3 regions of the Microcoleus sp. FACHB-SPT15 genome follow, and region 1 is predicted to be linked to each of the others. Evidence: riboswitches for the same ligand, from Rfam matches in the RefSeq annotation. Region 1 holds a riboswitch; each other region holds the start of a gene.
The links. Region 1 has a riboswitch for cyclic di-AMP ahead of H6F98_RS13315 (universal stress protein). Riboswitches for the same ligand answer to the same signal wherever they lie in the genome.
Positions count from the first base shown of each region.

Region 1 (9,867 bases):
TCCATCTTCAATTCTGCTGCCCTTGGCGCTCAACGAGCGAATACGAAAGCCCTGATTTTCAATGTTAAAGGTGAGGATTTATTTTTCCTTGATAAGTCCAATAGCAAACTTCGTTCAGAAGATTACACCAGCTATCAGACTTTGGGGGTTCCAGTCGAGGCGTTTAAAGATGTCCGCTTCTGTGCAGCTCCCAGGAAAGGCTCTCACGATGTCGATCCCCATCTAGATCAGCGTCCCGATAATATCTCAGTATACCTATGGAGTATCCGGGAATTGTGTCGCGATCGCTTATTCAGTTTTCTCTTTGCTGGAGAGGACTTAGAACGCGGTAACTTAGGCTTTTTGGTTGCTGGTGTTGAGGAAAAACTCGCACGGTTAGCTGAAGATAACGATCGAGCAGACAAAAAAGCAAACCGCAAACCTGGAGTGCATTTGGAGGTCGAGCCTTTTGGCGCTCTCGATAAGCAAGAAGTCGAAACCTTTAGAGACTTAATCGAGTTTCTAGAAGACAAACTGGTAGACAATCCTGACAATAGCTGGTTGGGGCGCAACGCGGCTTCTACTGCCGAAGCATTGATTCGCCGACTGTGGGGAATTAACAACGAAATAGGTCACTTGATTCGGGGAGATTTATCCCCAGAACGAATGACTAAATATCAGCTTGACCCACTTTCAGACGCACACCGGCTTACAGTTGTGGATATCAACAAACTGGGAGGAAAAGCCCAAAAGTTTGTGGTGGGTGTGCTGTTGCAAAAACTGTTCTCTGAAAAAGAAAAGCGAGGACAAAACCCAGTTGTCTTTATTGTCTTAGATGAATTGAACAAATATGCGCCTCGCGAAGGTCGTAGTCCCATTAAAAGTCTACTGGTGGAAATTGCCGAACGCGGACGTTCTTTGGGCATTATTCTGATTGGCGCACAACAAACCGCTTCAGAAGTCGAGCGGCGTGTAGTTGGACAAGCGGCGATTCGGGTTGTTGGCAGACTCGATTCTGCTGAAGCGGAACGTCCAGAATACAACTTTCTCACTGGAGCTTGCCGAAAGCGATCGCTTCTCCTCAAATCCGGCAGTATGTTCGTCCATCAGCCCGAAGTTCCAGCACCGCTACTGATTAATTTCCCCTTCCCCGCCTATGCCACTCGTGAGAGTGAAGCCAGCCGCACGGAAGCAGAAATTGCCCAAATAGAAGATGACCTTGACCGTTTTTAGCAGGAAAAATTATGCGTCTAATTCATACGTCTGACTGGCATTTAGGAAGACGACTAAAAGGGGTTGATCGTACCCCAGAAATTGAAGCAGCACTCAATGAATTACTTGAGTCAGCCAAAACTTTAGAAGTTGATGCTGTCTTAGTAGCAGGTGACATCTTCGACGTACCTAGCCCGACGGCTGACGCTGAAAAAGTTGCCTATAACTTCTTCTGCCAGCTACGAGAAGCCAAAATTCCAGCGGTTGTCATTGCTGGAAATCACGACTCAGCCTTTCGTATTGATGGTGTATCCAGACTTCTATCTCATGTGGGAGTTCATGCATTAGGTAGACCCCGAAAAGCCAATCAAGGGGGAGTCATTCAGCTAGATACGCCTAGCGGCAAATTGTCAGTAGCTGCGATGCCTTTTGCCTCAGAACGGCGTTTATTGAAGGCTGAAGATTTGTGGGACAAAGATGATTTAGAACAACGCCAGCACTACAAACAGTTAGTTGCCTATCTATTTGACAACTTAGCTAGCAACTTTCGAGAGGATAGTGTCAATGTGGTGATGGCACACCTCACCCTGGATGGCGCTCTTAGAGCTTACTCAGAAGTGGATTATTACACGCGAGATACCTACAGTCTGGCGGGGCAAACCCTACCCCCAGAAGCTCAGTATATTGCCTTAGGTCATATCCACAAACCTCAACAGGTTTCCAACGCAGCTCCTACTTATTATTCAGGTTCGTTAATTCAAGTAGACTTTGGAGAGGCGGGGGAGGACAAGGGGTTTAATTTAGTGACCGTTGAACCCGGAAGACCCGCTAAAGTTGAGTTTAAATCAATTCCCTGCCAGAAACCGTTAAAGATTATCCAATGTGATGAAAATAACCTAGATGAAACGTTGGAAGCGAATCGAGAACATCCAGGTTTTTTGAAAGTAATTGTTGAACTCAATACCCCCAAAATTGGTTTAGCCGACAGTGTGCGTAAAGTCTGCCCTCAAGCCTTGATTATTGAACCGCGCTACCCGGAAGCTAAAGCCCAAAAGCGGCAACAATCCCAAGGCACTAATCAGTTTGATGCGATTGAGGAGTTCCGCAACTACTGGCGTGACCGCGTAGGAACAGCTCCCGACTCTTCCGTTTTAAAAGCATTTGAAAACTTATATCAGGAATTGAGCGATGCGACCCATTAGACTGACTTTAGAAGGCTTTACCAGTTTTCGCACCCATCAGAGTCTCGATTTTTCCACCCTCGATTTATTCGCAATTACGGGGCTAACTGGAGCAGGAAAGTCGTCTTTACTCGATGCTATTACCTATGCGCTTTACGGAAAAGTTTCTCGAAAATCGAATATCGACGAACTGGTGAGCCAAGGAGCTACTGAGTTAAAAGTCGAATTTCAGTTTTCTGTGCAACAGACAGAGTATAAAGTACTCAGAACGTGGCGGTATCGTCCCAGTACTCCAGTTACAAAGTGTCTGCTGGATAAACTTCAAGATGGGAAGTGGGAACGCTGCGATCGCACGGTGAAAGTAGAGGACATCTTAATGATGGATTTCGATACCTTTACTCGCGTTATTGTCCTTCCTCAAGGACAGTTTGATGAGTTTCTTAAAGGAAACCCTCCAAAGCGTCGAGAGCTTCTGCGCCAGTTAGCTGGATTTGAAATCTTCGAGCGGATGCGGAAAGAAGCGAGTGAGCGTGTCAAACAGTTAGATACTCAACGCAAGTTGATGGAGGGACAATTAGAGAGTCTTCAAGCTCCAACAGAAGCTGAAATCAAGGAAAAGCAAGAGCAATTGAAAGCTTTAGAAGACGAAATTCCTCAATTGGCTCAAGCAGCTACCACTGCCCAAAAATTACTTGATGATGAAGAAAGACTATTGACTCAAATCAAGCGTCAAGCTGAATTGCAAGAAGATTTAGCGACGCTAGAAGCTCAAGCTCCTAAAATTGCGTCGTTGCAGCAAAAGTTAAAAGAAGCTCAATCTGCCAGTACTCTTCAATCAGATTGGATACTCTTACAAGATGCTCGGAATCAAGCAGTCAAGGCAGAGAATGCCGTAAAAGCCGCTGCTGAAAAACTGACTCAAGCTCAAGCCGATTTAGAAGCCCAGCATCAAAAATACGAGCTTTTCAAATCTCAACAAACAGAAGTAAGAGAACAGCTAGAGATTCGCGAACGTAACTTAACAACGGCTAAGGCTTACGAGGAACAGCGCCAACAGTACGAGCAGGAGGTGACACAGGCATCAAAAACGTTTAAGTCAAAAGAGCAACAGCGTTCGGACGCAGAAAAAGAATTACAATCAGCTCAGAAAAAAGAAAAAGCCGCTCGCGCACAGCTTACTGAGACTAACGAAAAACTGGCAAAGTCCTCTCCTGGAGGCTCTCGCCTAGAGATACTCAACCAAGTTGTCTCCCCATTAACTCAATGGGAAACTATCAATAAAACCACCCAAACAGCCCGGAAGAAATGGGAAAAAGCTCTCAAAGAGCGGCAAAAAGCTGAAAGTGATTTTAAAAAGGCTACCTCGCAGCGCCAACAAGCTGATGCTAATTTCCAAGCAGCTAAAGCTGCACTCAAAGAAGCCGAACAAGCCAATACGATTGCAACTCGACACAATCATTCTGCTGCCTTGCGTGCTTCACTTCAACCTGGAGAACTCTGCTCAGTTTGCGGTGGTGTTTACCCGGAAGCTCATCAGCTACCCCCACTGTCAGAATCTGCTGAAGTGGATACCACCCCATTGCAAGAATCGGCAACAGCAGCAGAACAGGCATACCATCAAGCCTCTACCGCACTGACAAAGGCACAAACGAAGCTAGAAACACTCCAGGAGCAGGAGTCCGAGTGTCGTCAGGATTGGGAAAGCCATGAGGCTGAACTAATTCAATGCCACGCTGAAATTAGTGCTGTTTTAGATACCGAAAACTGGGAAATTTCCGCGCTAAAGCAGGCACATCAGACACTGATTGAGAGTAATGCCCAACATCAAGAGGCATTAGCTGCACAAGCCAAGACAGCGAATGAACTAGAAAAGTGGGAACAGACTTTACAGTTTGTCCAGAAAAACCATGCTGCCGTATTAGAGGATGTACAAGCTACCAGCCAAGAAGTTGAACATCGTCAGCGTAACCTTAAGGAAGTACAAGCCAAGCTACACCAGCTAACTGAAGGTAAACCCTACGAAATACTGCGCCAAGCACTAAAGCGAGATAAGCAAGACTTGGAAAGTAAACAAAAAGCCGTAGAAGAATCTTATCAAGCTGCGGATAAGCGTGTGGCTCAAGCAGAAGAAGCCGATAAACAAGCGAGAGTTGCAGCTGAGTCTACCCGTGCTAAAAGACAACAACTTGAGGCTCAGTGGGAAAAGGCGTTGCAATCAGTCAACTTCTCTGAGGAGAGCTTCCTAGATGCTCAAGTTACTCCTGCCGAACAGGAAAAGTGGAAGAATGCGATCGCACATTACAACAACGAAAAAGTTGCGTTATCAAGCCGCATTAAAGAAGTAACCAGCTCAATTGGAGACAGGACAACTGACGAGGAACTATTAGAGCAGCGCCGCCAAGTCAAATGTTATGCCGATGAACAAGTTGACCTGGCACGTTCACAACGAGCAGAACTATCAGCAGAGATGAATGTAGCTCTAGACAGGCAACAGCAAGCCAAACAACTCTTAGAGCAGCAATCCACACTTGCTGCACAGGAACAGACTTATCACACCCTATCACGCAATCTCAAGTCTGATGAATTTCAAGATTACATCTTGGAGCATCTACAAGCCGAGTTAGTTGCTTGTGCCACAGAACGACTCAAAGAGTTAACAGATTCTCGCTATGCCTTGAGAATTCAGGACGGAGAATACTGGGTTGAGGATAATTGGAACGGAGGCGAAATTCGGCGAGTACGAACCCTCTCCGGGGGCGAAACCTTTGCCACTTCCCTATCGATGGCGTTAGCACTGTCGGAAAAACTGTCAATGGGTGTTGAGTTAGGTAGTCTGTTTTTAGATGAAGGATTTGGAACTCTGGATGCAGAAACCCTTGAAAGCGTTACCCAGATTTTGCGATCGCTGGGACAGCAAGATCGACTGATTGGGGTGATTACCCACATTCGAGCCTTGGCAGAGCAATTACCCACCCAGATTAAGGTTCACAAATCTCCAGAAGGTTCGCGGTTGGTAGTTGAGGCATTTTAGAAGGGATGCAATCTATAACTGCTGCCTGACCCAGTTGTGGAAATTCCGGGTAGAGGTCAGTTCACCAACCTTTCGGCTCTCTTTGATAAACCGGGGAATCTCTTTGACTGGCACAGGGGCAAAGGCAAGACTGGAGCCGGACTCTGTATACTGCCCTGATTCGAGTTTGTAAATTCGCAACACACTCCCGTCATAGCGCCAAAATTCGGGAATTCCCATTGCGGCATAGAGGGAAAGCTTATCTATCTTTGACCTAGAGTATTCCACTTCTAATACCAAGTCAGGGGGTGGGTCAGATTCTAGATCGATCTTTTCTTTATCTCGAACTAAAGGCTCATTCTGGATGTAGTAACTGCTATCCGGTTCAGCTCCACGCTCTAAGTCATCTCGCGTTAAGGTTAACGAACCAGTTCGTTTGATCTCCAAGCCCAACTCTTCGCACAGCACGACAACAAAACCTTCAATAAATCGGTTGGAGTTCTCCTAAAGCTTTCGATAGATTTGCGAAAAACCTGAGGGCTTTAGTCAACCCCCAGGTTTTTACTAAATTCGAGACGCGCTTAAATTACATTAGTCCCCAGTAGTGCAATACACCCTGTCCAGAGAAGAATTCAATAGCGATCGCAATCACAAATCCGAGCATTGCTAGCCGTCCGTTCCAAATCTCTGCTTGTGGGCTAAATCCGCCTACCCAAGCATTGCGTTCTTCGGGATTGGTAATGGGTGGTGTTGGTGTTGGTACGTTACTCATTTGCTTCTTTCCTTACCTTGATTAATTAGTCAGTTCTATTCGACTTACATCAAGCCCCAGAAGTGCAGAACGCCTTCGTTTGAAAATAGCTCAATCCCAATAGCGATGACGAATCCCAGCATTGCAAGGCGACCGTTCCAGATTTCTGCTTGTGGGCTGAAGCCAAACTTAACAGCGTTGCGATCTTCAGGATTGGTAATTGGTGGTGTTGGTGCGTTAGCCATTGGTTTGATTCCTTTTATTGATTACTATGTGAAAGGATTGCTCTTGATACGGATGCTTGGGGCTTATAGAAGACCCCAGAAGTGCAGAACACCTTGGTTCGTGAATAATTCGGTCAGCAGTGCGGCGACAAAGCCAATCATGGCGAGGCGACCGTTCCAATTTTCCGCTTGGGGTGTGAAACCTGATTTCCAAGCGTTGCGCTCTGCTGGATCTGTAATCGGCGGTGTTGGTGCGTTTTGCATGGTTACTGATCAGCTTCCTGACGACTTGGTTGTTTCTTTTCGTCTTATATTAAGTAATGTAACGCAAATTTTGAAATTAGGCTCTCTGCCTGAAGTTAGAGGCTACCAAATTTGTGAAAGCAAAGCAGGATGAAGTCCCTCGTTCCTTATAGATGCCAGAGGCACGAGAGAAATCGCCTATTTGTTTCAACGGCTGATTAGCCGGAGGAGGTAACAGTTGCTTTTGGTAGTCAGCGTAAGTCCGAATTCAATCCAGTGGGAATACCCAGTACTGAACAAGGGAAATGGGTACCTAGTTGCTGAATGATCGGATGACTAACCGAATTACAACCCAAGAACAGTAGAGTTGCCGCTTCTGATTCAACAACTTCTCTCAGTTCACTTGCCACGTCACCAAACCGTAGATGCGCTTTGAAGGAACCCCGCCATTCTTCTGCCAAACAACGTGCTTGCCACAAAATTCGATCAGCCTGCTCAAATGAATCTGCTTGGCAAGAGGTGGATTTGGGACGGCGTGATTTTACTGATTTCTTGGGTGATGTAGCTAAGGCTTGGGGTTTGGTTTCGGTCAAAACCGATAGCTTAGACTTCTTTAACGATGTGTTTATGTTTAACAACTCTGATGGCGACTGATGTTTTGACAAGTCGCTAGCACTAGCCGTGTTCAAGCCATCTGAATACTGATTCTTTTGATTTTCATCAACGACGTAGACAACTTGAACCGTGACTTGCTTTTGTGTAACCAAACGAGTTTGATGAGCAATCCACATCGTCAAGTCCAAAGCCGTTTGACTGCTAGGAGAGGCATTGTAGCCAACAACCAGATTTACCGATTTTGTAGAGTTTGACCACTTGGCAGCCGCTGAAGCGGGTTCAGGCAGCAACACCATTTGTTCAATTAAATCATTGCGATCCATCGCGCCTTCAAGACGCACTAACATTGGCTTGATGTTCACTGTTTTTAACCTCTCTTAGAAGAAAACGATAGATAAGTGAGAGGTGGGTCAAGAACAGATACCTCAGTTGTGTCCCAGAACATAGAGGTATCTGTAAGGAGACTCCAATTGCTTTTTGTTACAAAAGCGATAGTCTTGGTACTCCTAGCATCGCCGACGGAGTTTGTTGACGGGCTAAAACTGGAAGATGCCTCTCTCATGCCGGAGATTAGCCCCAAAAATTGGTTCCTCCGCTCCCAACCGAAAGCTGACAGCTAAATTCTGTCAGCTTGTGATTGAATTAGGCTGCCCACTCAAAAATAAAGTTAAGGGATTGTACGCTACTCGTCTTGGTTGAAATATCGATCCAGGAAGTTCAAGGCATGGTTACGCAATTCAAAATACTCTTTTGATTCGCGTAGTGCTTGGCGATCGCGTGGATGGGGAAAAGGTACCTCCAAAATCTCTCCGATTCTAGCATTCGGTCCGTTCGTCATCATCACAATGCGATCGGACATATACAGAGCTTCATCGACATCATGAGTCACCATCATTACAGCTTGCGGGTTGTTCTCCCAAATGTCGAGTACCTGTCGCTGCAACTTACCGCGAGTTAAGGCATCAAGCGCCCCAAACGGTTCATCCATCAACAACATTTTAGGACGAATTGCTAACGCTCGCGCAATACCTACTCGTTGTTTCATCCCACCAGAAATTTCATCCGGATATTTATTTGCCGCTTGGGTTAAATTCACCATTGCCAGATGTTCGCTGACAATCTGCTTTTTCTCAACAGGAGAAGCATTTTTAAGTACTTCATCGACCGCTAATCGGACATTTTCTGTAACTGTCAGCCACGGTAGGAGAGAATAGTGCTGAAACACCATCATCCTCTCTGCACCAGGCTTGCGAACCTCTTTGCCCTCCAGCCGTACCATTCCGGAAGTGGGCTTTTCCAAACCAGCGACCATCTTGAGTAGCGTTGATTTACCGCAGCCAGAGTGACCGATTAGAGAGATATATTCATCATCAGCAATGGTGAGATTGACATTATCTAAAACAACCAGCTCCCCACCCTCTGAATTGGGGTAAGACTTTACAATATTTTCAATTTCGAGAAATCCTGCTCCATTAACGGTTCGAGAATTAGTCTTGTCAGAAAAAGAAGTAGATTTTGTCATAGAATGCTCCGCGAAGAAGTTTAAGGTTTAGGGTCTTAATTCAAAACTCAGCACTGACCTTTGAAAAGCTTGTATAAAGCGTGTATAAAGCTTTGATGAATTTAAGACATGAAGAACGATTTAGGAGCATTGGCTCTAATTTCAAAGCTGTTGAGATACCCGACTGGATCGCTAGGGTCAAACGCTTTGTTGTCGATAAAGAATTCAGCAGGTTCAACTTTGTAGTCTTCCTTAGGACATTCAATCCCCATTTCCTCAGCAATCTCTCGATACAAGTCAGTTTTCCAACCTTGACGCGCCTTTTGTTCGGCATCTTTGGGAAATTGATCGATTTGTCCCCAACGAGTTGCCTGGGTCATTAACCAGATAGCTTGTGATTGCCAAAGAAATGTGGAATGGTTGCCTGGGATGTTGGCAAGTTTATCAGGCAAATCGAAGAAAATGGTGCTGTAAGGGTCATTAGCCATGCGCTTTTGCCCGTCAAAACCGCCGTAGTTGTATTCCCCAACAATTGCTGGTGCCGTGAATTTATCGATTGGGGCATCTTTCTTCTTCGGTTTAGCACCTGTAAAGGAGGGACTAGTAATATATTTGGCGACTTCAGGACGATTTTTGGGGTTACTGCAATACTGGCAAGCTTCAATCATTGCTTTTACCAAGCTTCGGTAGGTTTTGGGATTTTCCTCAATGAAGGATTCCATAACCCCAAGCAATCTATCTGGGTGTCCATACCAGATTTCCTTCCCTTGGGCAAAGGTAAAGCCAACACCTTCGTTACCAGCGATCGCTCTCGTGTTCCAGGGTTCTGCGACCATGTAAGCTTGCATCGCGCCAATCCGCACATTATTGACCATTTGGGGCGGTGGAATGATGATGACTCGAAACTCCTCGGCTGGATTAATCCCAACAGAGGCAGATAAGTAGCGGACAAAGTACTCATAGATGGAAGAACTTAAAACCACAGCCCAGATGCGTTGCTCTTGAGGTAGGCTTTGAAAGTAGCCATGAAAATTCTTCCCAAATTCTTCTAAGTTGCCGTTATATGTGTTCCAAGGTCGTAACCCAGAGTTCCACATAGCTTTGTTCATGGTCATGGCGTTGCCGTGCCGATGAATGGTCATGGCAGCACA
Region 1 is NZ_JACJNU010000038.1:99,589-109,455, reverse strand. Features, by position in the region: gene H6F98_RS13350 (ATP-binding protein) at 1-1,212, shown strand, start outside; gene H6F98_RS13345 (exonuclease SbcCD subunit D) at 1,224-2,393, shown strand; gene H6F98_RS13340 (AAA family ATPase) at 2,380-5,403, shown strand; gene H6F98_RS13335 (Uma2 family endonuclease) at 5,416-5,850, opposite strand; gene H6F98_RS13330 (chlorophyll a/b-binding protein) at 5,969-6,154, opposite strand; gene H6F98_RS13325 (chlorophyll a/b-binding protein) at 6,199-6,378, opposite strand; gene H6F98_RS13320 (chlorophyll a/b-binding protein) at 6,442-6,621, opposite strand; gene H6F98_RS13315 (universal stress protein) at 6,852-7,577, opposite strand; cyclic di-AMP (ydaO/yuaA leader) riboswitch at 7,714-7,840, opposite strand; gene H6F98_RS13305 (ABC transporter ATP-binding protein) at 7,898-8,737, opposite strand; gene H6F98_RS13300 (ABC transporter substrate-binding protein) at 8,839-9,867, opposite strand, start outside.

Region 2 (9,867 bases), on a different contig from region 1:
TGTGAGTTGGTGGGAAGTGGAGCGAACATTACGAACTGGCACACCCGCATCAATCTCCACTGTCACACCGATGTCATGCCCAGAACGAGTTTCAGGAGGTATCACAGGCGGAGTGATGCGCGAAGCATCGGGAACTTGGTCAGTATCACCACTTTCATCAATCGGTGTACCAGGAATGAATCGGGGTCCAACAACCATCGGGAAGACAAATTCATAGTCGCCACCTGTGAATTTCAGGCTGTCGGTGTAGCGGATGGTAACGTCTATTGCTTCACCGGGTTTGATGTTCGCTAGCGATTGGGTGAAAATATTGTCTCGCTCTTGCTCTAAAAGCCCAGCCGTTCGCCCCTCTCGTCGCGCTTGTTCATAAATTTCTTTGGCTTCTTCCCGCTTTTTGATGTTGCCTTTGATAACACGCTCACCAATTTTAATTTCCATGTCATCCACTGCCGCTTCATCTGGCAACGGAAATACATAGATGGCTTCTAATGGTTCAGTGAAGGGATTTTCAAAGGTCTGCGTCACCTCTACTCGTGACAGATTTCCGGCAATTTTGCTAAGAACTTTCGTATGTTTCAGCGGGAAGACTAACTGTTTTTCGCCAGTTTTGACATATAAGCCTCCTAGCGACGGCTTGGAGTGTAACGGAGCATTAGCGGGCATAAGCATTTCCCCCAACAATTAGAATGCTAACCGTTGCCACGGTTCCAAGTGGCAGTTTCACCCATGTTAGCCTTGAACTTTAATCGCTTCTAGGAAAGTTGAAGAAGTATTAAATATCATTGGCATTTACTTGTAGAGGTTGGCACAAAAAAGAGTACATCTCTGGGGCTAACTTGAATGCCTCCCCTTTGTTTTGTCCCCCATCTTGTGATGTATTTTTGACCATCACCACCTTTACCAACTGCCATCGTAAAGTTATAGCGCAGTTCTTGGTAACAGCCAACTTCTAAACCTGGCATTTTTGCCGCCTTCACATCAAAAAATGTGCCAGCTTTATTGATGATTGCAAAACCCTTATCACCACGTTCAATAAAAAGCATATTGGGATTATCGGCACCTGGTGCGATTTCATTACCATTACGAAAGTATTGCGCCTCACCCATCATTTTATGGTGGAAGTAAACACCGGATTTGGTAATCGAATTCTGTACATCATCACGGTAGACAATCGGGAATCCTTCCTGACGAGCAAGGACAAAAGCATTGGCTAACATCGCATCTTCTTGGCTAGAAAATTTGAAGCCGATTTGATTGGTTGCTATGTCATGGTTTTGGGCAAACGTGACAGCTTTTGTTCCCGGTAGGGCTTTTCCCGAACTTGCTGGATTGATAAGCGATCGCAAATCACCGCCTAAACTAAAAGCCTCAATCATTGCACTCACTAGATGAAAGTCTGTTACTGAAAATACGCCTGTATATTCGTTGCTTTCTTCAAGTGTTTGTCCAATCACTTCACCATAAACGAATTTATCGGCTGGTACTACTGTCAGTACATCACGAAAGTAGTCAGGTTCAATATGCTTTGCGGCATCAAACCGGAAACCATCAGCACCAAGTGCCAAGAGTTTCTTCAGGTAATTTTTGGCTTCTTGTCGAACATGAGGCAAATTGGTATTCAAATCAGGAAGATTACAATTAATCCAACCTTGTGTAACGGAAGCGCGGTTACTGTAGTCGATGCAATTTTTGGGATGAAAATCCTGGGATGAGAAGCGAGGATACTTCAATGTTTTGACATATTCACCATAGTTCGCCATGTGATTGAGAACCACATCGACAATTATCTTCATCTTCCGACTATGGGCAGAATCAATGAGTGCTTTGAGGTCTTTTTCATTCCCTAAAGGGCTTTCAAGTACAGTATGGTCAATCGGTTGGTATCGCGCCCACCAATCGGATGCTGGATTACTCTTCTGAGGTGGCGAAACTTGGATGTAGGTAAAGCCTTGCTTTTGAAGCTCAGGAAGTTGTTTTTTGACCTCCCGTAGCCGCATATCAAACGCTTGATAAATTACGTCAGCACTAGAAACTTTTCCCTCATTGCCTCTAGAAGAACCATAAGGAGGAGTTTCATGTTCGGTAACTTCGCTCAACGGTGCTTGACAGGCAGACGTAACACAAAAAACAAGAATAAAAGCTATGCAGAATTTGAGGAGTAATTGAAACAGTCTGTGCATGAACAACCTTTCAAGTGAGTCAGGCAAGTAGCTATAGCAGAAGGCAGAGGGCAGAAGGGATGCATATTGACAACAAAAAACCTCGGTACTTACACCGAGGCTTTTGACTTATAGCTCTATGAGCCTATTTGTAGATTTTGCAAAAATATAGGCTGACACAGTACCAGTCGTTTCCCAATCTACCCAAACCAGGAGTAAAGCTATGACAATAGCTTGGCTAGTTGTGTTCAGCCTACTTATGCAAAGTAAACTCAGTCACTTTGCAGATACACCCAAAGTAAGCTTTGTTTTTTCTTACAACACCCTTAGACCAGGAGTAGTGCTTCTATGAAAAGAGACATACTCTTTTACCGAAAGAACAATTATAGCGTAATACAACCTAATTGCTCATTGCTTCTTTAGCGGTCTCAATGCGATCGCTTACCGAAGTCTTGGATCGAATTGATTGGTCGATGCAAAGTTTACCGTAATTCAAGGCTTCTTCAAGCGTGTAAAAGCAGAACGGCGCACTGTAAGAATGTCCTTCTGGGTCAATATAGTCAATAGCGATACCGTTTAATTCTTCGCTCGTGACTAGATTCCATTCCTTGTAACTCATCATTGCCCTAACCTCCATTAGTTTGTAGCGGTTTACGAGGTGGGTCAGGCAGCAGAATATCCCTGCAACTGATGTTACAGATATCTGCTTAGGAGACCCAAGGACTACGGCTTGTAAAAGCTTATGCCTATGGTGCTCCTCCCATTGCCGACGGAGTTAGCTGACGGGCTAAGACTGGAAGGTGTCTCTCTTGGTTACAAGATTAGCCCCACGATTTGGTTCCTCCGCTCTTTATCTGGCGTTCTGAAACGATTACGTTTGCCAGATAAAAATTAGGCTACCCACTGGAAAAAGAATAATTAAAATATAGGATAAGATTCGGCGTTTGTCAAGAACCCAAATCAGGGAAGACGCTAAACTTAATGCTTCCATGTATGGGCATGAAATAGGTGAGAAGCAAGCCGTAGACCGAAAACTCTTCCTTCTCCCCTACACCCCAACTATGCCACTTAAAATGCAACAACAAGACAGATTTATTGGGTGTTTAATCTATGCGATCGCTAAAAGAAGCAGCATTTAACGCAGTACCAATTCTTACTCTCATCCTGACAGTAGTAGCAGCCATCCCACCAAACACAGGCATTGTAGGAAGATATAGAATGCTCAGAATTTATTAGGGTTGCCACCTCATCTCTCCTATCCGCTGAAGGGTTACGTGATTCTTGGTTCAGTATCTGTTGCAGTTTGTCAGAAACACGCTCTAACCCATAGGTTTGTGCCACGATTAAAACCCTCTTAATGCTATTTAACTTAATTTTTCCTGGAATCTTCCTAGACAGAAGAGATTGTCTAAAAGCTACGGAAGTTGCCAGTCTCAAGGTTCAATTCCACATTAGCAAGTCTTGCCAATGATTTTCTCTGACTGCAATGTTTCTTTTCTGATTGAAATGTTTCTTTGAAATTGTCAAAAAAATCCGCTCTTGTATTAGCTACATAGCATCAAGAGCGGATGAGTTGAATTGTCTTTATTGCCTAACTAGCAGATAGAGGGGGTAATCTTAGCCAACAGCTTGAAGCAACAACTCTTGGCGCTTGCTAGGCAATACCTTCACTTGACCATCAGCATCAACATCAACCAATGCTGTGTCTCCATCGTTTACCTGACCAGAGAGCATTGCCTCAGCTAAGCTATCTTCCAGGAGGCGCATGATGGCGCGACGTAACGGTCTTGCACCGTAGTTGACATCATAACCTTGTTCCACCAAGTGGTCTTTAAACCGTTCAGTGACTTCCAGCGTGATTCCCTGCTCAAGTAAGCGTATTGAGATTTCACGGAGCATGATGTCAGAGATTTGCTTAACTTCATCTCTGGTTAGCTGACGGAAGACGATAATCTCGTCAAGGCGATTGAGAAACTCAGGGCGGAAGAATGATTTAAGGTTTTCATTCACCTGTTCACGGATACGGTTGTACCGTGCCTCATTTTCGTTGTCGGAGTAGTCAAAGCCGAAACCACTACCACCTTTTTCGATTGCCTTAGAACCGATATTAGAAGTCATGATGATCAACGTGTTCTTGAAGTCTACGGTGCGACCTTGAGCATCGGTTAAGCGACCGTCATCCAAAAGTTGCAGTAGCACGTTGAATACATCAGGATGGGCTTTTTCGATTTCGTCGAATAGCAGCACTGTGTAGGGCTTGCGTCGGACAGCCTCGGTGAGTTGACCGCCTTCGTCATACCCAACAAATCCTGGAGGCGAACCAATCAGCTTACTGACTGTGTGGCGTTCCATGAACTCGGACATATCGAACCTGATCATTGCCTCTTCTGAACCGAAGAAGTATGCCGCTAGGGATTTGGCGAGTTCCGTCTTACCGACTCCAGTCGGGCCAGAAAAGATAAAGCTAGCGATTGGGCGATTAGGACTCTTTAAGCCTACCCGCGCCCGACGAATCGCACGAGAGACAGCAGTAACAGCTTCCTCTTGACCAATCAGTCGCTGATGTAGGGTGTCTTCTATGTGCATCAGCAGTTCTGATTCGGATTCAGTCAGCTTGCTTACAGGCACTCCAGTCCAAGAGGCGACGATATGGGCGATATCTTCTTCGTCAACAATTGGCGTGAGGGAATTGTTTTGTTCCTCTGTGTTCTCAACAAGTACTTTGAGTTGAGCTTCAAGTTCCAATTCGCGATCGCGTAACTGTCCCGCTTTATCAAAATCCTGAGCTTTGACTGCCTCATCTTTCTCTTTCGTGCAGCAACGCAGTTCCTTCTTCAGTTCCTTGGTTGCAGGAGACGATTGGAAGTGCCTCAAATGAACACGGCTTCCAGCTTCATCAATCAAGTCAATTGCTTTATCAGGTAGGAAGCGATCTGAGATGTAACGGTCTGAGAGCTTCGCAGCCGCTTCTAGGGCATCATTAGAGATTTCAACCTTGTGGTACTGCTCGTAAGCGTCGCGCAGACCGTGCAGGATTTCAATGGTGTCATCCACCGAAGGTTCTCCGACCATTACTGGCTGGAAACGACGCTCTAGAGCCGCATCGCGCTCAATGTGCTTGCGGTATTCATCCAGCGTGGTCGCTCCTAAGCACTGCATTTCACCTCGTGCTAGAGCAGGCTTAAGAATATTTGCGGCATCCATACCGCCTTCCAGTGAACCTGCACCAACTAGGGTGTGGATTTCGTCAATGAACAAGATGATGTTCCCAGATTGACGCACTTCCGCCATGATTTGCTTAATGCGCTCTTCAAAATCACCCCGATAGCGAGTACCTGCCACTACTGAACCCATGTCCAGAGTAAATACCTGCTTATCTTCTAAAAGGTCAGGGACATTTTTGCTGACAATGCGTTGAGCTAAGCCCTCTGCGATCGCTGTTTTACCAACTCCTGGCTCCCCGATTAACACAGGGTTATTCTTGGTACGACGACCCAAAATCTGGATTACACGTTCAATTTCCTTAGCGCGACCGACAACTGGGTCAAGCTTCCCTTCTGCGGCAAGTTGCGTCAGATTGGTACCAAACTCATCCAAAGTGGCTTTAGCCCTTGAGGTACCGCCCATCATTGAAGGGTCTTGTCTAGTCGATGTGGAGGCGGCAGCTACTTCTCCTAATGCCCTAATGACTTGTGTGCGGACTTTCGCTAAGTCAACGTCAAGATTTTCAATTACTTTGGCAGCAACACCTTCTTTATCCTGAGTAATTGCCAACAACAGGTGTTCTGTACCAATATAGTCATGTCCAAGTTGACGAGCCTCTTTGAAGGCTTGCTCGAAAATACGTTTGGCTTTCGGGGTGAAGGGAAGTTCAGACTGAACATAGCGAGAGCCACGACCAATAGTTCTCTCAACTTCTTCCCGTGCGTTTTCTAGGTTAATGCCCAACTCAGCCAGCACAATCGCCGCAACACCCGTTCCTTCTTCAATCAACCCCAAGAGAATCTGCTCGGTTCCCACAAGATTGTGTCCCAGGCGACGTGCTTCTTCCTGAGCGAGCATGATGGCTTTGATGGCTCTATCTGTGAAATGTTCAAACATGGTGGGTTCACCTTACCGAGCGGTTTAATAAGTGGGTGAACTGAACATCACCCCTATATAAAGTTTTATGTACTTCGTAAATACAATGTATCCCTCTAAGGTGGACTTTGCTCAGTGGGCACAACCGTAATCCTTAGGAGTACTTGCCGTCTCTTCCGGAAGACGGACGTGCTTGGCTGCCCTATCTGTATCAGCCTTTATTGGGATGAAATAGAGCTACTTTGTTCGGGAGCATCCTAATTGTGCAAATACATTTTCTTGTGGGACAGGCTGGAAAGCCTGTCAAAGCTATAGGGCGGGCAGAATGCCCACCCCGCAATAAATAATTATTTCTGCGAAAATGGAATGTCACTAGCTTAGCGAAAAGTAATTGTTCGTTGGAAAAACCCGGATTGGGGGGCTTCCCCCCAAACCCCCCACTGGGGGACGGAGTGCCTCCCCCAGACCCCCTGCACAAATGGTGATCGGTGTGATGAATTTTCTTAAGTCAGTGCCATTCAGCTTAGGACAAGAGAGACAAGGAAGAATTTGAGCAAAAACTCGCTCCCCCTGCTTCCCCTACTTCCCCTGCCTATTGAGGACGGGGCAGTTCATTAAGCGTTTCACTGGTCACTTGAACTTCCTTAATCTTCACTCTTTCAGGACGACCTAAACCAGCAGTAATCGCATAGCTTTGAGCCAACAGTCTGAGCCAGAGAGCAGGATAACGATTTTCTACCCAAGGCTGTATACGCCGGATGAAACTAGGGAACCAACCTCTGAGTAACCAGCTAACTAAGGCGTAAGCTGTGAAATTGAAGTAACTGCCTAGCCAGCGAAAGATATCTTTTGAACCCGCCAGTTCCCAAATCCAAGGTAAGAGTGCAGGGTTTCTCCCTGCTGCCTTCAGTGCCAGTCTGTTGAAGGTGAACCAGTCGGCGCGGTCTTTGATGAAGTTGTCGGCAACAACTGGGGGTTCGTCTGCTAACAGCCCGAAGAAGGTGTTGAGCATTGAATTAAGCCGCTGAGGTGGCAGGTGGCGGCCTGTAGGCACCATCATGCCTTTGGAAAATAGCCAGGTGACTGAGACATTGCTTTGATAGGCGCGAATCTGATTCAAGTCTTGGGCACTAAGAAGGTTATGCCGTAGCGCAGTGTCCAAAAGGTTAGTAAGGCGGTAAAGATTGCGAATCAGGGAGCCAAAGCCCGTGAAAACCAGGGGAGACTGGAGTGAGGCAGCATCACCGACGGACACAAGGCGATCAAATGCAACAATGCGATCGCGACTTCCTACACTAAAATGTCCTGGAATGTAGCCAAACGTCGGCTTCTTCCACACCAGCTTTTCCATGTCACAGCGACGGTACTCTGGGAGAATCGTGAAAAAGTCTTCATACATCTCCAGCAGTGAGCCAGGATTCCTCGGATTCACCTGATGGTAATGAAATAAATAAATGGTGAGTTCTTCACCCGCACCGGGGAATAACTCCCAAATTAGCTGGCGCCCTCGTGAGACATCTCCATGGCTATAAAGAACATCGCCGTAATCAGAATCCCACACTCCCCGCTCAAACCCCTTCGCAACCACAGCCCCTACAGTTGGGCAAACACTATCAAAAGCACGACCACCATTCAATTGCCATGCGATCGGTGAAGCGGTTCCCATCGCATCAATTAACAGATGCCCCCTAGCTTGTCGATGCGCTTGAGTTGGTAGGTGTTGCAGTTCAACGACGACTTGATTGGGATGAATATCTGCCCGGATAAACTCTGTCTCATCCCAAATTTCTCCACCAGCCTTTTTAAGCTTTTCGCTACATAGCTGTAAAAGTTTCTCAGAATCCAATGCAATATTGAGTACTGTAGGCGTATGCAAAACAGCGGCTTTGAGATGAGGTGGATTGTTGCCATCAAAGAATTTATTAAAGCCATCAACGTATTCTCTAGCAATGAGGCTCTCAAACTCTGCGCTCGTAAATAAACCTAGCTCAATCAAGCTTTGGAACTCATCCCGTGAAATATTCCATTCCCGGTTCATCCGTCCAAAGGGTAGTCGCTCAATGAGCAACACTCGATAACCCAGTCGTGCCATAACAGCAGCATGGATGACTCCCAAAGCACCGCCGATATAGATTAAGTCGTAACTGGGATGTTCAGGTAAGTTCTCCCCATCTCCCGATTTACCCTTCTGAGAAAATATGACTTGCTTAGGCTTTTGGGGATTACGGACTCCCTCACGCCATTGCTTCTCCCACCAGTAGACGCGGTTGAGGTCATATTCCCCATTCGGCATTTTTTGAAAGAAATGGACAGTCTGAGGATAATACGGCGCTAAGGCTTCAAAGATTGATTGCTTGGATAAATCAACGGCTGGTGGTTCAGGATATTGGTAGGGAAATTGACGTCTCAGACTACGCTCAAGCTGTTGTAAGATTTGATGCTCACCTCTAATAGACTCAACAGCCCAGCGAAAGGCTTTAAGGTAGGTCGTTCGCTGCACTGACCAAACAAATACGGATATTTCCGGAATCGTTTCCGTCGCCGCTGTAGGATTTTGATTGCTGGAAGTTACACCCTCGAATTGCAAACGGATACCGTCACGAGTAATAATTTTCTTCCCACGCTCAGGCTGCCATTCCTGTTGTAACCAGGTGCAGACGGCATCTGTATCCGGGGTAGGTAATTCTACGTAGAAAAGTTCTTTCATCTTGGTGATCTCATCGGGTAGTCAATTACGAAAGAAGACGGAGGTCAAAAGCGGACAAAATACGCTAAGCTTCCGGATACTGATTTGTTTAAGATTAGAAAAAAAAGTTTACACGTTTCTCATTTTGTTAATGTAAGGGGTGCCGTTGTTAACTAGCCATGAATTATCCCATCCCAGTTAGCCCTCAAGAAATTGTGGCTCTACGTCAAAAACCCGTCGATGAAGAATTGGTGGCGGCAGCGATCGCGGGTGTTATACAGATTGCTCGCCAACAGGGGCAGTCTCTAGACGATTTAACCGCCGAAGTGCTAGCGGAAGATACTTTGCTTGACCAGGCGCAAAGACGCTGGCTCAGTGATATTGTGGCGCAAGCCTGGGAAAGTCTGCCGCCAGTTGTGAGATCACAATAATGCCTAAGCTCAGCCGAGAGTTAATTTTAGCTTTGCCGTCTAGGGTGCGAGAACACCTGCTGCCACTACTATTGACGATTCGGGTGGCTGGATTTTTGCTAGCTGCCCTAGGTTTGTGGTTATTTAGTGCGATCGCTGATGAAATCCTCGATAAAGAAAGCTTTACGTTTGATAAGGAAATTTTACTGACCCTTAGAGAATTGCATACCCCGGTGCTGGATAAAGTCATGCTAGGTTTTACCTTCCTGGGGGAACCTGTGATTTTACTGATAGTGTGTCTGGTTATCGGCACTTGGTTACTGACGCGAGGACAGCGATCGCAAGCTACAATTCTCATAATTGCCGCCAGTGGTGCCGTTGCGTTAAACACTTTGCTCAAAGTACTATTTGGTCGGGCAAGACCAATGCTCTGGGAACGAGTTGTCGATGTCGGACAGTACAGCTTCCCCAGTGGTCATGCCATGATTTCAATGGTAATTTTTGGGATAATTGGCTACTTAGTGAGTTCCAA
Region 2 is NZ_JACJNU010000053.1:225,051-234,917, forward strand. Features, by position in the region: gene H6F98_RS20030 (VIT domain-containing protein) at 1-669, opposite strand, end outside; gene H6F98_RS20035 (alpha-amylase family glycosyl hydrolase) at 780-2,180, opposite strand; gene H6F98_RS20040 (hypothetical protein) at 2,560-2,781, opposite strand; cyclic di-AMP (ydaO/yuaA leader) riboswitch at 2,909-3,029, opposite strand; gene H6F98_RS20050 (hypothetical protein) at 3,104-3,298, shown strand; gene H6F98_RS20055 (ATP-dependent Clp protease ATP-binding subunit) at 3,777-6,260, opposite strand; gene H6F98_RS20060 (NAD(P)/FAD-dependent oxidoreductase) at 6,832-8,946, opposite strand; gene H6F98_RS20065 (hypothetical protein) at 9,105-9,356, shown strand; gene H6F98_RS20070 (phosphatase PAP2 family protein) at 9,356-9,867, shown strand, end outside.
Region 2: another riboswitch for cyclic di-AMP. It lies ahead of H6F98_RS20040 (hypothetical protein); the one in region 1 lies ahead of H6F98_RS13315 (universal stress protein).

Region 3 (9,867 bases), on a different contig from region 1:
CGCTTTTGGATAAGTATGATCAACGCTGCTACCTCGAAGATATTGGCTTACCTCAGCCAGAGTTTATGACACTTGCGGGAGACGTTGGCAATGAGGAATTAGTGTCTCCTGCATCCTCTCTTGCACCAATGAACCTAAGCGAGTTAGAGTTTCCGCTCGTCCTCAAGGCGCGACGCCACGGCTATGATGGGCAAGGCACGTTCATTGCTAAAACTAGCACTGACTTACAGGAGATTTGGAAAAAGCTAGGATATGCGCCTGTACTCCTAGAGAAGTTTATTCCTTTTGAACGAGAGTTAGCGGTGATTGCTGCACGTTCTGTTACTGGGGATGTGGTGGTTTACCCGGTGGTAGAAACTCAGCAGGAAGAACAAGTTTGTCGTCGTGTTATTGTTCCGGCTGAGATTAGCTTAAGTGTTGTAGAAGAGATTAAGGCGATCGCACAAACCCTTCTCAACAGTCTTGATGCTGTCGGAGTCTTTGGGATTGAACTTTTTCTCACTACGAGTGGCAAGGTATTAGTCAATGAAGTGTCGCCGCGCACTCATAATTCCGGGCACTTTACCCTTGATGCTTGTGAAACGTCTCAGTTTGAACAGCAACTGCGGGCAGTTACAGGTTTACCCTTGGGAAGCCCTGCACTGAATTGTGCTGGTGCCGTCATGGTAAATCTTTTAGGTTATGAACACTCCCAGAGTGACTACCTCGACAAACGGCAAGAGTTAGCGAGTCTGCCTGGGGCTTTTGTACATTGGTACGGGAAAACTGAATCCCGTCCCGGACGCAAATTAGGTCATGTCACCGTTCGATTGGACTCTCAACAGGTAACTGAGGCACAAGCCGTTGCTAAAAAAATTGAATCCCTCTGGTACAGCTGATATGGCAAACGGCAGAAGGCACAAGCAAAAGTAACCTATTTTAGGAAAGGCAAAAGGTCGAATTCTTGACGAATCTCTAAAAGTGAACGATCAAGCAATGGTTCAAAATCGAGAAACGGCACAAAGCACTCCCGCTTACGTGACTTTGACCACATTGAAATCAATTCTGGCAACAGTTGCGGCAATACAAAGAAGATAGAGGCATATAACCAGATCACCCCATGCTCTTTTATCAAGTCGTCGTACATCACACGAATCGCAGGGCTGATAGTTGGATCTTTGATTGTGCGTAGGTGATCACGAAACTTGTAGTTGCTAGTCCACCAAGTTAGTGGGAGAATCTTGAGTTCGTCATACATACCTGTATCACAACCGTATACAACGTGTGAAACATCATGCGCCAGCAAAATTTTTGCAAACTCCGGAGGCAGTTTTCTCGGATCGGTGACGTTCGGATTTAGAGCATAGTATTCCTCTAGCCCATCCCGAAGAGTCTGAATGCTATTTTTGTCCGTGTAGTGAGGGCGGGACATTGTCTTATCGGCTGATCTATTTCAATACGAAACAGTTTCGTAAATAATGGTAGCACTCATGAGTGATATCACCAAAAAATTGCCGGGAAGACCCCGTAGTACTCAATCCCATCAAGCGATGTTGCAAGCAACCCTAGAATTGCTGGCGGAAGTTGGTTTTGAGGCGATGAGTATTGATGCGATCGCAACTCGCGCTGGCGTGGGCAAGACAACCATCTATCGACGCTACAACGGCAAAGAAGAACTAGTTGCTGATGCAATTGAGAGTGTAAGGCAAGATGTTGTAATTCCTGATACTGGTAATCTTTGGAGCGATATTGATGCGTTAATCGAGAATGCTGCCCACACCACGCTTAGTTCTCTGGGGCGACAGACTGTTGCAATGATTATCAGCAGTGCATCAAGCAACTCTCAGTTTGCTGAAATTTACAGGACAAAGTATCTACAACCTCGGCGACAAGCCTTTGCTATTGTGCTGGAACGGGCAAAAGCGAGACATGAAATTCAGGCAGATTTAGATCCTGGGCTAGTCTTCGATGTAATGAGTGGGATTATGCTTTATGCACTAATGTTTCAACCTACTACTGAATCGTGGGAAGGCTACGTTCGTCGTGCGTTAGGTCTGTTCCTGAGAGGGGCTTCTAATCGCTCCTAAAAATTTTACGCCTTGACCTCTTGACAAAAAGATTCAGGAACCTTTAACGTTTGATTTAATTGAACTAGGTAGCCTAATCTTGTCTGGTACTCATACCCATCGTTGTAGAGTAAGAGCCAGCTTAGAGCGGAGGAACCAAATCGTGGGGCTAATCTCATAATTTGAGAGAGACACCTTCCAGTCTTAGCCCGTCAGCTAACTCCGTCGGCATTGGGAGGAGTACCTATGACACAAGCTTGATCTAAGCCGTTGTCTTAAGGGTCTCCTAAGTGTAGGGCTGTAACTTTCAGTTACAGTCTTATGCTCCTGCCTGTCTCATCTTGTAAACCCCTACAGATTAACAAAGGCTAAGACGATGACTTATAAAGAATGGAGTCTGCTCATCAAAAAAGAGCTGAACCGTATCGCAGTTGACTATGTTGACCCGTCAGGACAAGTCTACAGTGAACCGTTCTGCTTTTATACTCTTGATGAGGCATTAAGCTACGGCAAAATGTGCATTGATCGTTCAATTCGCTCAAAGGTATCTGGCAACAAAGGAATTGTGGCTGTTCAAAACTCAGCTATTGGTTAAGTAATCGTTGGGTGTCCTGGGCTTCTTAAGGAAGGGCGTGTGTCTTCTAGGGGAAATGTAGCTAGGTGAGTAAGTCAGTGAATAATCAGGACAGCGATAGAGGCACTTCATTAAAACCGAGGTCAGTGTGATAAAACACAGGTTCTTGTTACCTAAATGTCAATTTGGGCAACATTGTACTCTTGAGAAATTTACATCTCACGAAAGATTTTCTCCCCTCAGGTAAGGTGCTAAGATAGCAAAACCAAATTCAGTAAGTCAGCCTAATCCAGTCTTGCATTTACAACATTCACTAAACTGTAATGCGATCGCTGGAGCGGAGGAACCAAATCTTGGGGCTTATTTCTGACCTTATCTCTTCTTAAAGTAGGAGACAAAGAAGAAAGGGACATCTCTCAGTCCTAGCCCGTCAGCTAACTTCGTAGGCATTGAGAGGAGACTGAAGAGTCAGCATTTTCTACTAATATGCGTGAACTCTTTCAGTGTCCTTGGCTGGTATCTGTTCGCTTCGTTGTACCTGCCTCGGCCTGAGAAAAGGGTTGTAGTAATCTGAACCTCTGGTGTCTGAGGCAGGAAAAGTTGCTGTTAAGTAAAAAAGTCACATGTTCCTGACTCAAAAGCATCTTGTAATCCAAGAAATTGACAAAGTTTTGGCAGATTATCCAGAACACCCTTATCAAGCTGCCTTCTCGATTGAGGAATTACGCCAAAAGTTAGTTAATCATGTTCTTAAGCATATCCCTGCTGACTGCAAGGTTATGGAGATTGAACAGAAACAACTGAAGAAACCAAATTCCCTATTCCTCACCAAGGAACAGCGGTTACGCATTGATGTTTTGATTCGTGGGAGTATTCTGCATCTCCTCCGAGAAAACGCCGACTGGATTGGTCATCGTATTCATCAAGCGAATAACTAATTTAGGAAAATTACGGCTAAAAGTCCACTGAAAACTAGGAGATTCAGACATGATTGAAAAGAAATACCTTTACAACAAAGGGGTGAGCTACAGAAGCTTCTTTGTTTGCCCAATCGAACACTCAAACGGTTACACCTACAGATGTCTTCGTCCTCAAGATAGCCCAGAAATTCAACTGGGAGGGGGCCTGTTTGCCAGTATTGCGGAGGCTCTAGAAGCTGGGAAGCGATACTTAGATCGGGAGTGGCAGTATCAGCATGAACTGAGCCATTACAAGAGATTGTTAGACACTCAGACAATTTCCAACGAAGAGTATCACTTGAATAAGTGTTCCCTTGATCAAGCGATTTGGGGACTATCCTAAGCTAAAGAGCCTTTAAACTGCTGATTTGAGTCATTGGTTGTTTGTACAAAAAAATAAGCTGTTAAGCATTTAAACTGGGTATTAGCAAAACACCAAACCCTTACGCCTGAATCTTGACAGCGAATCTAAATAAGTGATTTAAATGCTGAACAGCTTATAAACAACTAATAACAACCAACCCGAAATCCAATATCCTTTAGGCGTGGGATGAGTTAATGACCAATCGCTGAATCTGGTCAGCATTCAACTGTTCAACATTGCTGAAAACGACAACAGCACCCGCTTCTTTGAGGATTTCCTCATAGGCAGTGCGGCGTTCTCCTGTTTCCTGAACGTGAGGCGGTAGGATACCAACACCAATCCAACGGCGTTCAGGATATAAAGCTTTAGCTTTCTCAATGGTGTACATATCTGCTACGGTGTCCCCCACGTAGATAACTGATATCTCACCGACAACTGGATATCGCTGTTTGATCTGCTCAATTGTTGCGACTAAACCCGTGGGGTCAGGCTTACCTGGAGCATCTTCCATTGCAAGGAGGACTGGCGACTGAAGACCGAGGCGTTTTTCTAATACATAAGTCGCTGAACCTCGTGTCGCACCGCTAAAAAAGCCCCACAAGATTCCTGCCTCTGTTAAGTTCTCTAGGTAGCGAGGCTGTAAGAGCAGTGGTTCAGTGCAGATATATCCTGTCCAATTTTCCGGATTTGGTCCTCGGTAGCGAGACTGAAAGAAGGCAACAAGGGTGTCATAGTCGAGAGCAATTTGCGATCGCTCCTGACCCTGAGCTTCAAAGTAGCGGTAAACTAGCTCCTGAGATCCTTCCCAATCGTTGTTCCAAATCCCCTCTGCTTTTAAGTCATCAATTTCTATCGAGGATGGTCGATAAGCGCCCCCCGTGAAATGCTCTACTGTATCAGCGAGCGCACGTCGGTAAGAACCACCCACATCACGCACAACACCATCAATGTCGAAAACAACGATCGCGCTTGAGTTGGCAGTAGGTGTTGTTGCTGTTGGATTCGTCACGTTGCAAATCTCAAATCGGCTGATATTTTAGAAAACGCAGTAGGAGAATAGTTCTCAAACGAACTTGTACATTTTGCCAAGTGCTAAAGCTTTTTGCTCTCTTGTCGCCAAGGCTTTTGACATCTGCCCTACATTATTTCTCAGTTGCTTGAACCGTAGGTTAAGATTAAGAGTTGTAATGTAATCGAAGGAAGCTTGGGTGTCCTTGGAGGTGTGATTGTCGAAATTTATTTTAAAAGTTCTTTGGTTGGATGAGAACGTTGCCCTAGCAGTTGATCAAGTAGTAGGCAAAGGCACTAGCCCGCTGACTTCCTACTTTTTCTGGCCTCGTGCTGATGCGTGGGATCAACTAAAAGACGAGCTGGAAAAAAAGCACTGGATTGATGAAACGGATCGCGTTGAGCTACTTAACAAAGCCACAGAAGTGATTAACTACTGGCAAGAGGAAGGTCGGCGTCGTCCAATGTCTGAAGCTCAATCAAAGTTTCCAGAAGTTACCTTTACTGGCAGTGCATAATCAAGGTAAAAGGTGAAATACAAAAGGCAAAAGAGAGAAAATTTTTCTTCCTTTTGCCTTTTTGTTTTTTACGTTCAAATCATCCCACCAGAGGCTTGAAAGCGAGCGCGTGCTCTTTTCAGGGCTTGAGTCGCCTGAATCTTCTCTTGGCGATTGTCGCTGTTTTGGACTTGATTGAGGCGAGTCTGCGCTTGGGTGTAAGCTTCCCGTGCGGCTTCACGTTCAATCGTGTCTCCTCGTTCAGCACCATTGACAAGAATCGTTACTTCATCATTTTCGACTTCGGCAAATCCACCCATCAACGCGATCGCAACCCAGTCTTTGCCAGGGCGAACTCGCATGACACCAATATCCAAAGCCGATAACAAAGGAGCATGACCAGTCAATATTCCCAACTGACCAGTAGTACTAGGCAGAATAACTTCCTCTGCCTCAGAATCCCAGACTGTTTTGTCGGGAGCAACTATACGAACAGTTAAGGTCATCAGTTAGTTGTTTGTTGTTAGTTGTTTGTTGTTTGTTGTTTGTTGTTGGTAGAGTGAGACAATGCCCACTCTACTCATTTAAGTAAAGACAGATTGATTAGCTGCCTGACTTGATTTTCTCGGCTTTGGCGACCGCTTCATCAATACTGCCGACCATGTAGAACGCTTGCTCCGGCAGAGGGTCTAGTTCCCCAGACAGAATCATATCGAAGCCTTTTAGGGTATCTTCCAGCTTCACATACTTCCCAGGAGAACCCGTAAACACTTCCGCTACAAAGAACGGTTGCGACAAGAAGCGCTCCAGTTTCCGCGCCCGCGCCACAATCAGACGGTCATCTTCAGACAATTCATCCAGACCTAAGATTGCGATGATGTCCTGAAGTTCTTTATACCGCTGTAGAGTTGACTGGACAGCACGAGCAGTACCGTAATGTTCTTCACCAACAATAGCAGGCTGCAACATTGTAGATGCTGAATCTAGTGGGTCAACCGCAGGGTAAATACCTTTAGCTGCCAAGCCACGAGACAACACTGTGGTTCCATCCAAGTGAGCAAAGGTGGTTGCAGGTGCGGGGTCGGTTAAGTCGTCAGCAGGTACATAAACAGCTTGAATCGAGGTAATCGAGCCTTCCTTGGTTGAGGTAATCCGCTCTTGCAAATCCCCCATATCAGTTCCCAACGTTGGCTGATATCCCACCGCTGAAGGCATCCGTCCGAGTAGCGCCGATACTTCCGAACCTGCTTGCACAAATCGGAAGATATTGTCGATGAACAGTAGCACGTCCTGTTTGTTCACATCCCGGAAGTACTCGGCCATCGTTAGAGCAGAAAGACCAACCCGCATTCTGGCTCCAGGTGGCTCGTTCATCTGACCATAAACCAGCGCAATTTTGGATTCGGAGGGATTGTCTTTGTTGATAACCCCTGACTCGATCATTTCGTTGTAGAGGTCATTTCCCTCGCGAGTGCGCTCACCCACACCGCCGAACACCGACACACCACCATGATTGGTAGCAATGTTGTTGATCAGCTCCATCATGATTACGGTCTTACCAACACCTGCACCGCCAAAGAGACCAATTTTGCCGCCGCGACGATAGGGTGTCAGCAAGTCGATCACTTTAATCCCGGTTTCAAAGACAGAAGGCTTGGTTTCTAGATCAACCAGCTTCGGAGCAGAACGGTGAATTGGGGAAGTTTCCTCGGCATTAACGGGGCCTTTGTTGTCTACAGGTTCACCCAGCACGTTGAAAATCCGACCCAAGGTAGCAGTGCCTACTGGCACACTAATGGCAGCACCAGTATCAACGACTTCCATCCCACGTACTAGACCGTCCGTGGTACTCATGGCAACGGCTCGTACCTGGTTGTCGCCCAATAATTGCTGCACTTCGCAGGTCACAGAAACATCTTGTCCTGCTTCATTTGTGCCTTCGATTTTCAAGGCGTTGTAAATCTGCGGCATTTTACCGCGAGGAAACTCAATATCGACAACGGGACCAATGATTCTGGTGATACGACCAGTGTTTGTCTTTTCTGTAGTGGTGACCATGCTGCGCCTATAAGTGTGATCAGCTATGTTTCAGATACTGGAAAACAGTCTTAACATTTAGAAATGCTATCTTCAAGATTACCATTGAAAGGACTCTGAATCTTACTGGTAGCTTGATTAAGCACTATGGGTTAGGGGTGGGGATCGGCGATTGGAGGCTAGAGATTGGGAAGACTTAACTTAGGTAAGGTGGCAGGTAATAGGTGGTGAGGTGGTAGGGTGAGCGGCGAGTCTTGGAGTTAGAATTTCCCCGAAGTCCTAATCTTCCAAAGTCTTGAGCTAGATTTTCCCCTAAAACCTACCACCTAACACCTAAACCTAACACCTCTAAAGTGGCTCAGATGCTTGCAACACAGCATCAAGCAACCCAGGAAAGCGAATTTCCAAATCCTCATGTCGCAGCGTGTTAAAGCTTTGTGTCCCTTCCGTCCGAGTGCGGATAACGCCTGTCTCGCGTAGCACTTTGAAATGATGAGACAGAGTTGATTTTGCAATGGGAATGTTAAAGGCGCAGCAAGTTATTTCCCCTTTCGTCGCTAGGCTTTTAACGATTTGAAGCCGGATTGGGTCACTCAGAGCGTAAAGCACACCAGTTAAAGAGATTTCATCCCGGACTGGGAAACTCATTTTTCTCATGCCTTGCATTATCTCACAAACTCGTTTATATTTCGATTGTTCGTAAATTTACGAACAATCGAATAAAGGTTAGGAGGTTCAGATGAGAGTCTGGGAAATTCAAAATAAGCAAGGCTTGGAAGCGTTGACGTTGACTGAACGCCAAGAACCGCAGCCAACGCCAAGACAAGTTCTGCTAAGAATGCGTGCTGCATCGTTAAATTACCGCGACTTGCTGACTGTAAAAGGAGCTTACAACTCGAAGCAGCGCTTGCCACTCATCCCTTTGTCCGATGGTGTTGGGGAAGTTGTCGCCGTTGGGGAGGGTGTGACACGGGTAAAGATAGGCGATCGCGTTGCTGGGATTTTCATGCAAACGTGGTTGGAGGGGGAGTTTTCCGCAGAAAAGTCGAAATCTGCGCTCGGAGGAGCAATTGACGGCATTTTAGCGGAATACGTGACACTGCACGAAGACGGTGTTGTTCATGTGCCGGAACATTTATCCGATGAAGAAGCCGCCTCCTTACCTTGCGCTGCTGTAACCGCTTGGCAGGCGCTGATGACTCAAGGCAACTTGAATGCCGGTGATACGATTTTGGTGCAAGGGACAGGTGGTGTTTCCCTCTTTGCGGTTCAATTTGCGAAATTGGTCGGTGCGCGTGCGATCGCAATCTCCAGCAGTGATGAGAAACTAGAGAGAGTCCTTCAGTTAGGTTCGTCTAGCGGCATCAACTACAAAACAACCCCAAACTGGGATGAACAGGTGTGGAAACTAACCGATGAAGTTGGTGTTGACCACGTTGTCGAGGTTGGTGGTGCTGGCACCATGAATAAATCTTTGCGTGCTGTTCGCTTTGCTGGCACTGTCAGTTTAATCGGCGTGTTAACGGGATTAAGCGGAGACATCAGCACTGGTTCCATTCTTCATAAGGGTATTCGGGTTCAAGGCATCTATGTTGGTAGTCGGGCGATGTTCGAGGCAATGAACCGTGCAATTGCTCTGCACCAACTCCGTCCAGTAGTTGATTCGGTTTTTCCCTTTAAAGACGTGCGTGAAGCGCTAGCTTACATGGAAAGCGGTAAGCACTTCGGTAAAATCGCGATTCGTTTCTAGGCAAGGATATATAGACTGTCTCTCTTCAGGAATCTCGCCATTACCTGTTCATCGTCGTCTTACTGGCAAAGGATTCAGGCACATACGGTTAGTTATTTTGCGATCGCTCCTACCGTACCCTTCACAGAACGCAAGTAATCATCTGGAGCAATCAAGATCATCGTACCGCGCACACCCGCCGAGACAGCAATCTGCTCGAATAGTTCAATCGTCTCGTCAACGTAGACTGGATAATCTTTTTTGCAAGCCAATGCCGTTACACCACCACGGATGTATCCGGTTAGCGGCTGAACATCCTTGAGGGGAACCGTCTCAACCTTGCGGTTTTCTGTCAGCAGTGCCAAGGCTTTAAGGTCGAGTTGAGCATTTCCAGGCACAACAGCAAGACAAACACCTGTTCGATCTCCCCGTGTGACCAAGGTTTTAAAAACTTGTTCTGGGGGAAGACCAATCTTCTGCGCTACACTCTCAGCAGCCAAATCGTCTGGGTCAACCTCATAGTGGAGGAGTTGGTAGGAGATTTCTAGCTTATCAAGGATGCGAACAGCATTAGTTTTCATCTGGAGTTGGGCTAGCTAAGCGACTCTCTTCCCAATATTGCCAATACACTCCAACAGTTTGGGAATGGGGCTA
Region 3 is NZ_JACJNU010000062.1:265,958-275,824, forward strand. Features, by position in the region: gene H6F98_RS25560 (5-(carboxyamino)imidazole ribonucleotide synthase) at 1-878, shown strand, start outside; gene H6F98_RS25565 (hypothetical protein) at 914-1,411, opposite strand; gene H6F98_RS25570 (TetR/AcrR family transcriptional regulator) at 1,470-2,066, shown strand; cyclic di-AMP (ydaO/yuaA leader) riboswitch at 2,171-2,291, shown strand; gene H6F98_RS25575 (hypothetical protein) at 2,422-2,640, shown strand; cyclic di-AMP (ydaO/yuaA leader) riboswitch at 2,926-3,083, shown strand; gene H6F98_RS25580 (hypothetical protein) at 3,243-3,557, shown strand; gene H6F98_RS25585 (hypothetical protein) at 3,607-3,921, shown strand; gene H6F98_RS25590 (TIGR01548 family HAD-type hydrolase) at 4,118-4,951, opposite strand; gene H6F98_RS25595 (30S ribosomal protein PSRP-3) at 5,169-5,468, shown strand; gene atpC (ATP synthase F1 subunit epsilon) at 5,543-5,953, opposite strand; gene atpD (F0F1 ATP synthase subunit beta) at 6,051-7,505, opposite strand; gene H6F98_RS25610 (helix-turn-helix transcriptional regulator) at 7,833-8,132, opposite strand; gene H6F98_RS25615 (NAD(P)-dependent alcohol dehydrogenase) at 8,224-9,234, shown strand; gene ybaK (Cys-tRNA(Pro) deacylase) at 9,327-9,794, opposite strand.
Region 3: another riboswitch for cyclic di-AMP. It lies ahead of H6F98_RS25580 (hypothetical protein); the one in region 1 lies ahead of H6F98_RS13315 (universal stress protein).